Regions from separate parts of the Xylanimonas ulmi genome, predicted to be linked through region 2. Evidence: riboswitches for the same ligand, from Rfam matches in the RefSeq annotation. Region 2 holds a riboswitch; the other holds the start of a gene.
What was found. Region 2 has a riboswitch for FMN ahead of pnuC (nicotinamide riboside transporter PnuC). Riboswitches for the same ligand answer to the same signal wherever they lie in the genome.

Region 1: another riboswitch for FMN. It lies ahead of ribD (bifunctional diaminohydroxyphosphoribosylaminopyrimidine deaminase/5-amino-6-(5-phosphoribosylamino)uracil reductase RibD); the one in region 2 lies ahead of pnuC (nicotinamide riboside transporter PnuC).

What each region holds. Positions count from the first base shown of each region.
Region 1 covers NZ_SGWX01000001.1:1,271,310-1,274,778, reverse strand. Annotated here, with positions in the region: gene EV386_RS05860 (RsmB/NOP family class I SAM-dependent RNA methyltransferase) at 1-606, shown strand, start outside; gene rpe (ribulose-phosphate 3-epimerase) at 665-1,327, shown strand; gene EV386_RS05850 (hypothetical protein) at 1,373-1,882, shown strand; FMN riboswitch at 1,974-2,105, shown strand; gene ribD (bifunctional diaminohydroxyphosphoribosylaminopyrimidine deaminase/5-amino-6-(5-phosphoribosylamino)uracil reductase RibD) at 2,202-3,344, shown strand; gene EV386_RS05840 (riboflavin synthase) at 3,344-3,469, shown strand, end outside.
Region 2 covers NZ_SGWX01000001.1:3,485,026-3,488,494, forward strand. Annotated here, with positions in the region: gene EV386_RS16005 (acyl-CoA dehydrogenase family protein) at 1-869, shown strand, start outside; gene pnuC (nicotinamide riboside transporter PnuC) at 851-1,537, opposite strand; FMN riboswitch at 1,631-1,766, opposite strand; gene EV386_RS16015 (TetR/AcrR family transcriptional regulator) at 1,856-2,626, opposite strand; gene EV386_RS16020 (hypothetical protein) at 2,667-2,870, opposite strand; gene EV386_RS16025 (mycothiol-dependent nitroreductase Rv2466c family protein) at 2,901-3,469, shown strand, end outside.

The DNA.
Region 1 (3,469 bases), 2.2 Mb from region 2:
GACCTGTGCGCCGGTCCGGGCGGCAAGGCGGCGCTGCTCGCGGCGCTGGCCGCCCAGCGCGGGGCGACGCTGGTGGCCAACGAGGTCGCGCCGCATCGCGCACGCCTGGTCGCCAAAGCGCTGCGCGCCGTGCCCGACGGCGTCGTGGAACGCGTGCGCACCGGTGACGGGCGCGAGGTCGGCGAGCAGGAGCCCGGCGCGTACGACCGAGTGCTGGTCGACGCGCCCTGCACGGGGCTGGGCGCGCTGCGCCGCCGGCCCGAGTCACGCTGGCGGCGCACTCCCGCGGACCTGTCGGCCCTGACCGGGCTGCAGCGCGAGCTGCTGTCCTGCGCGATCGACGCCGTGCGCGTGGGCGGGGTGGTCGCGTACGTGACGTGCTCGCCGCACCTGGCCGAGACCCGCCTGGTCGTCGACGACGTGCTGCGCCGCCGCCGCGTCGACGGCGTGCCCGATGCCGAGCGCATCGACGCGCCGGCCGCGCTGCGCGCGGTCGTGGCGCCCGGCGTCGACCTGCCGCTGGGGGACCGGGCGGACGCCCAGCTGTGGCCGCATGTGCACGGCACCGACGCGATGCACCTGACCTTGGTGCGCAGAGTGCGCTGACGGCTCGCGATCCGCCGCCACCCGTCGACCCCACGCAGCTCCCCCTACGCTGTTGGCCATGGCAGCCTTGATCAGCCCGAGCATCCTGTCCGCAGACTTCGCGAACCTCGAGCGTGACCTGCACGCCATCGCGTCGGCCGACTACGCGCATGTGGACGTCATGGACAACCACTTCGTGCCGAACCTGACTCTGGGCCTGCCGGTGTTCGACCGCCTCGCCGCGATCTCGCCGCTGCCGCTCGACGCGCACCTCATGATCGACGACCCCGACCGTTGGGCGCCCGCCTACGCCGAGGCCGGCGCCGCGTCCGTCACGTTCCACGCCGAGGCCGCGCAGGCGCCCGTACGCCTCGCCCGCGAGCTGCGCCGCCTGGGCGCCCGCGCCGGCGTCGCCCTGCGCCCCGCCACCACCGTCGAGCCGTTCCTCGACCTGCTCGCCGAGGTCGACATGATCCTCGTCATGACCGTCGAGCCGGGCTTCGGCGGTCAGTCGTTCATCGAGGGCACGCTGCCCAAGATCCGCCGCGCCCGCCAGGCCATCAGCGCCGCGGGCCTCGACGTGTGGGTGCAGGTCGACGGGGGCGTCTCACGCGCGACCATCGAGCGTGCCGCCGACGCCGGCGCCAACGTGTTCGTCGCAGGCTCCGCCGTCTACGGCGCCGACGACCTACCCGCCGAGATCGCCGCGCTGCGCGCGCTCGCCGACGCGCACCCGCACTGACGAGTCCGCACAGCCCGCCTGACAAGGCCGACACGGGAGGCAGCCATGGTCCGAAGGACGATCACGACGCTCACAACCCTCGTCGGGGCGCTCGCTGCGGCGCTCGCGGTCGCCGGCGGTTGTGCCGCCACCGGCCCCGGCGAGGCGTGCGTGGACTGGGTGACCTTCGACACCCCCGCGGCGGCCGCGCAGGGCCACCTCGTGGTGCGCGGCGACGTCGTCGGGCCGGCGGGCTCGACCACGGCCTTCGGTGTGCGGGCCCAGCGCTGGGAGCTGGACGTCCAGGCCGTCCTGGCCGGTGACGGAGCGGAGCCGGGGGAGCGGATCACCGTCACGTCGACCCCCGTGACGTGCGACGGCTCGGGAGAGCGCTACCCCGGCGGCGACCCGCTCGACACCGACCAGACGGTCGTGGTGATCCTGCAGCGGTCCCCGGCCGACGCGTCGGTGGGCGAGCCGGGCGGGCTGCGCACCGTCACGCCCTTCGACGGCGTCGTGCCGCCCGCCGCGGACGGCGGACTGCCTGACGCGTGGCCCGCAGGCCACCGCCCGTAGCCGCCCCTGCCCGCCCGCGCCGTCTCGTGCTCCGGACGGCGCGCGACCGCACGTTGCGCGCACAGGCCCTCGCCTGGCAGCATCGGGTCCAAACATGCTCCGGGGTCGGTGAAATTCCGAGCCGGCGGTGACAGCCCGCGAACCACACGAGAGCGATCTGGTGTGGCCGACCTGGTGGAACTCCAGGGCCGACGGTGAGAGTCCGGATGGGAGGAAGCATGGGCGGCGTGCGCCATCGCGCGCCGTGACACGCCGCGGCGTGCCCTTGCGGGCATGCCGCCGGTCGTGGACCCCGGAGCGCCGAGGCTCCGGAGGACCGATGGGCACGACGCCAACGCACGTGGCGGACCTCGCCGCCGCGATGGACCGTGCGCTCACGCTCGCCGCCCGTGGACCCGCGCACGGCCCCAACCCGCGCGTCGGCTGCGTGCTGCTCGCCCCCCAGCGGCCCGGGGACGTCGCGCGGCGCGTCATCGGCGAGGGCTGGCACCGCGGAGCGGGGACCGACCACGCCGAGGTCGCCGCGCTCGCCGACGCCCGCGAGCGCGGGAACGACCCCCGCGCTGCCACCGCCGTCGTCACGCTCGAACCCTGCGACCACACCGGCCGCACGGGCCCGTGCGCGCGCGCCCTGCTCGACGCGGCCGTCGCCGAGGTGGTCTACGCGCTCGACGACCCCGGCCAGGCGTCGGGCGGGGGAGCCCAGACCCTGCGCGCGCACGGAGTCCTCGTCAGCGGCGGGCTGCGCGCCGCGGCGTCCCTCGACCTCGTGCGCGCCTGGCGCCACGCCCTGCGCGCCGCACGCCCCTACGTCACCCTCAAGCTCGCCACCACGCTCGACGGACGCGTCGCCGCCCCCGACGGCACGAGCCGCTGGATCACCGGCCCCGCCGCGCGCGCCCACGCCCACGCCGTGCGCGCCACGGTCGACGCCATCGCCGTCACCACGGGTACCGCGCTCGCCGACGACCCCGCCCTCACCGCGCGCACGCCCGACGGCGCCCTCGCCGGCCACCAGCCCCTGCGCGTCGTCGTCGGCCACCGCGACCTGCCGCCCGGCGCCCGGCTGCACGGTCCCGGGGGGCAGGTCGTGCGGCTGCGCACCCACGACGCGGCGACCGTGCTCGCCGCGCTGCACGAGCGCGAGGTGCGCCACCTGCTCGTCGAGGGCGGACCCGCGCTCGCCACCGCGCTGCTCGCCGCCGGCGTCGTCGACGAGGTGCACGCCTACCTCGCCCCCGTCCTGCTCGGCGCCGGACCCTCCGCCGTCGCCCCGTTCGGCGTCACCACGTTGTCCGGCGCACCCCGCTGGCGAACCGTCAGCGTCCAGCGCCTCGGCGACGACGCCCTGCTCGTCGCACGCGCCGAGCCGACCGAGCCCGTCGACCCCACCGAGCCAGCCCACGTCAGCGAGCCGGCCCATCCCACAGACCCCGCCCACACCACCGGCAAGGAGCACTGATGTTCACCGGAATCGTCGAGGAGCGCGGCCGCGTCCGCGCCCTCGAACACCGCGGAGACGGCCGCGACGCCGTGCTCACCATCGAGGCCGACCACGTCACCGCCGACGCCCGGCACGGCGCCTCC
Region 2 (3,469 bases):
CGATGCTGGGCTCGGACGAGCAGATCGCGCGCTACGCCGAGCCCCTCGCGCGCGGCGAGATCCTGGCCGCGTTCGCGCTCACCGAGCCCACCCACGGCTCGGACTCGGTCTCGCTGGAGACGACGGCCCGGCGCGTCACGCGCGACGGCGTCGAGGGCTACGTCATCGACGGCGAGAAGCGGTGGATCGGCCTCGGATCGTGCGGCGACCTCGCCGTCGTGTGGGCGCGGCTGGTCGGCGAGGGCGGCGACGGGCAGGTTCACGCCTTCCTCGTGCCGCAGGACGCCGCGGGCTACCGCGCCACGACGATCGAGGGCAAGGTCGCGCTGCGCGCGATCACGCAGGCGCACATCGTGCTCGACTCCGTGTTCGTGCCGCTCGACGCCGCACTGCCCGGCGCGACGTCGTTCCGGGCGGCCTCACGGGTGCTGTTCGCGACGCGGCTCGGCGTCGCGTGGGCCGCCGTCGGGCATGCGATCGCCTGCTACGAGGCGGCGCTCGCGTACGCGGGCCAACGCGTCCAGTTCGGGCGGCCGCTCGCCGCGAGCCAGCTCGTCCAGGAGCGGCTGGCCCGCATGCTCGCGATCGTGACGCAGTCGCAGGTCCTGGTCGCCCAGGTCACGCGCCTGGCCGAGTCTGACGCGCTGACCGGGCCGCAGGCCTCACTCGCGAAGATGACGTGCACGCGCGGGGCGCGCGAGGTCGCCGCCATCGCGCGCGACCTGCTGGGCGGCAACGGCATCCTGCTGGCGAACCGCGTCGCGCGGCACTTCGCCGACATCGAGGCGTTGCACACCTACGAGGGCACCGAGTCGGTCAACGCCCTGATCATCGGGCGCGACGTCACCGGCTACTCGGCGTTCGCGTAGGCCAACGGCGCGGGGCGCGACTCGCGGCGGTGGATGCGCCACCACACGATGAACCCGACGATGGTGAACGCGCCGTAGAACACGTACATCAGGCCGGTCGCGTAGTACCCGCCGCGGAACAGGAGCGGCACGCCGACGGCGTCGACCGCGACCCAGATGAGCCAGAACTCGACCCAGCCGCGGGCCATGCCGTAGGTCGCGAGCACCGAGCCCATAAAGATCCAGGCGTCGGGCACGGGCGCCCAGGAGTGCAGCATCCCGAACACCCAGGCGAAGAACGCCGTCCCGGCCGCCATGGCCAGCACGAGGCCCCCGCGCTGACGCCACGAGGCCCAGGTCGGGTGCACCGCCACGGCGTTGGCGCCGCCCTCGCGTCGGGTCTGGCGCCAGCGCACCCAGCCGAACACCGAGACCGCGATGAACATGACCTGACGGCCCGCCTGGCCGAGCATGTCGGGGTGATCCCCGGCGATGCCGAACCACGAGCCCAGGAACACGGTGAACAGCAGCACGTTGCCCAGGATCCCGACGGGCCAGGCCCACACCTTGCGCCGCATCCCGCCGAGCGCCGACGTCATGCCGATGACGTTCCCGACGATCTCGCGCCAGTACATGGACTGGTCGCCGATCGTCAGCTGAGCGTCGAACAGGTGCTCGAAGATCCCCATTCCCGCGTCCTCCCTCGTCAGGCACCGGTGCGCGGGATGAGGAGGGACGTCGCCGCGTGTGCGCGGCGCGCCAGAACGTCGCCCTGCGGCGACGCGTGCTTCCTCCCATCCGGACTATGACCGTCGGCCCTGGAGTTCCACCAGGTCAACCGGCCGGCCTCCGCAAGGAGGGGGCGCGGGTCGCGGGCTATCACCGCCGGTTCGGATTCTCACCGACCCCGGAGCACGTCGTGCGTTTCTTGCTCGATCAAAGCATGACACAACGTCGTTCATTCCCGGACATGCGGCCCCTACCGCTCGTGCCCGGCCGCGTCGCCGTCAGCCGAGCGCGTCGCGCACCGCGCGTGCGACCGCCTCCGGCTCCGCACCCGGTTCCAGGTATGCGACGACGACGCGCGCGCCGTTCGCGCCCGCCGTCGTCGTCGCCAGGCTCGCCGCGCCCGACGCGAGCTCACGACGGCGCACCAGGTCCGCCGTCGCGCCGCGGCGCAGCTCGGCGAACGCCTCCTCCAGGTCGGGAACGAGGTCCAGCTCGGGGTTGCGCAGCCACCGGCGCAGGATCGCGTTGTGCACGGCGACGACGCCGGCCGAGAACGCGATCGACTGCACCGTCGAGGAGCGGTCGGCGGGCAGCGTGTCGCGCAGGTACTTGGTGAACGCCCGCTCGTAGCGGTGGGTGGTCACCAGCTCGCGGTCGCGCAGCGCCGGCACGATCTGGAGCAGGTGGTGACGGGCCAGCGACGTCTCGCGCTGGCCCACGTGATGGTCGAAGACGAGGCGCGCGGCGCGGCACACCTCGAGGTAGGGGTCGACGGCCGGGTCCCAGGAGCGCTCGGGCAGGTCGCCGTCGTCGAGCGCGTCGGGGCGCGTCGCGGCGAGCATGACCACGACCTCCTCGAGCAGCAGCTCGTGATCGGCGAAGACCACATCCTCCTTGGAGCGGTAGCGGCGGAAGAAGGTGGCGCGGCTGACCTGGGCGGCGTCCGCGATCTCCTCGACGGTGGTCTGCTCGTAGCCCTGCCGGGAGAAGAGCTCGATCGCGGCGTCGACGGCCTGTGCGTGGGTGTTCGACGTCCGGACGGCGGTCATGGGGCGAGGTTATCGTCCGGCCCGCCGCGGGGGGAGGGACTCAGCGCCGGGGACGGTCGAACTGCGCCTCACGCGCCTGTCGGTGTCGCCGCCCGAGCCATCGGACCTCGCGCAGCGCCACGGCGGCCGACACCGCGAACGGCGCCCACGCCCAGGGGTGTCCGCGCAGCACGCCGCCGAGCGAGACGAGCGCGAGCCCCGCGCCGCCCATCACCGTCCACACGCTGGCCCACCGGATCCCCACGCCCGGCAGCGTACGCGTAAGGTCGGCCGCGTGACCGCGACGCCTGACACCTCGCCCGTCCCCCCGGCCGCCACGACGGCCCCGCCCACCGTCGACGTGTACGTCGACCCTCTGTGCCCGTTCGCGTGGATCACCTCGCGCTGGGCGCTGGAGGTCGCGGCCCAACGCCCGGTGAGCCTGGCCTTCCGGCTCATGAGCCTGTACCTGCTCAACGAGGGCCGTGACCTCACGCCCGAGTACCGGGCATCGATCGACGCGAGCCGAGGCATCGGCCGCGTCGCCGCCGCCGTCCAGACCGAGCACGGCCCCGACGCGTTCGCCGCGTTCTACACGGCCGCCGGCACGCGCATCCACCCTGGACGCGACAAGGACTACGACGCCGTCGCGCGCGCCGCGCTCGCCGAGGCGGGGCTGCCCGCGGCGCTCGCGGACGCGGCGACGTCGGACGCCTACGACGAAGCCCTGCGCCAGTCGCACGAGGCCGGCATGCGGCCCGTGGGGCAGGACGTGGGCACGCCCACCATCCACGTCGACGGCGTCGCGTTCTTCGGGCCGGTGCTCAACCGCATCCCGCGCGGGCAGGACGCGGTGCGGATCTT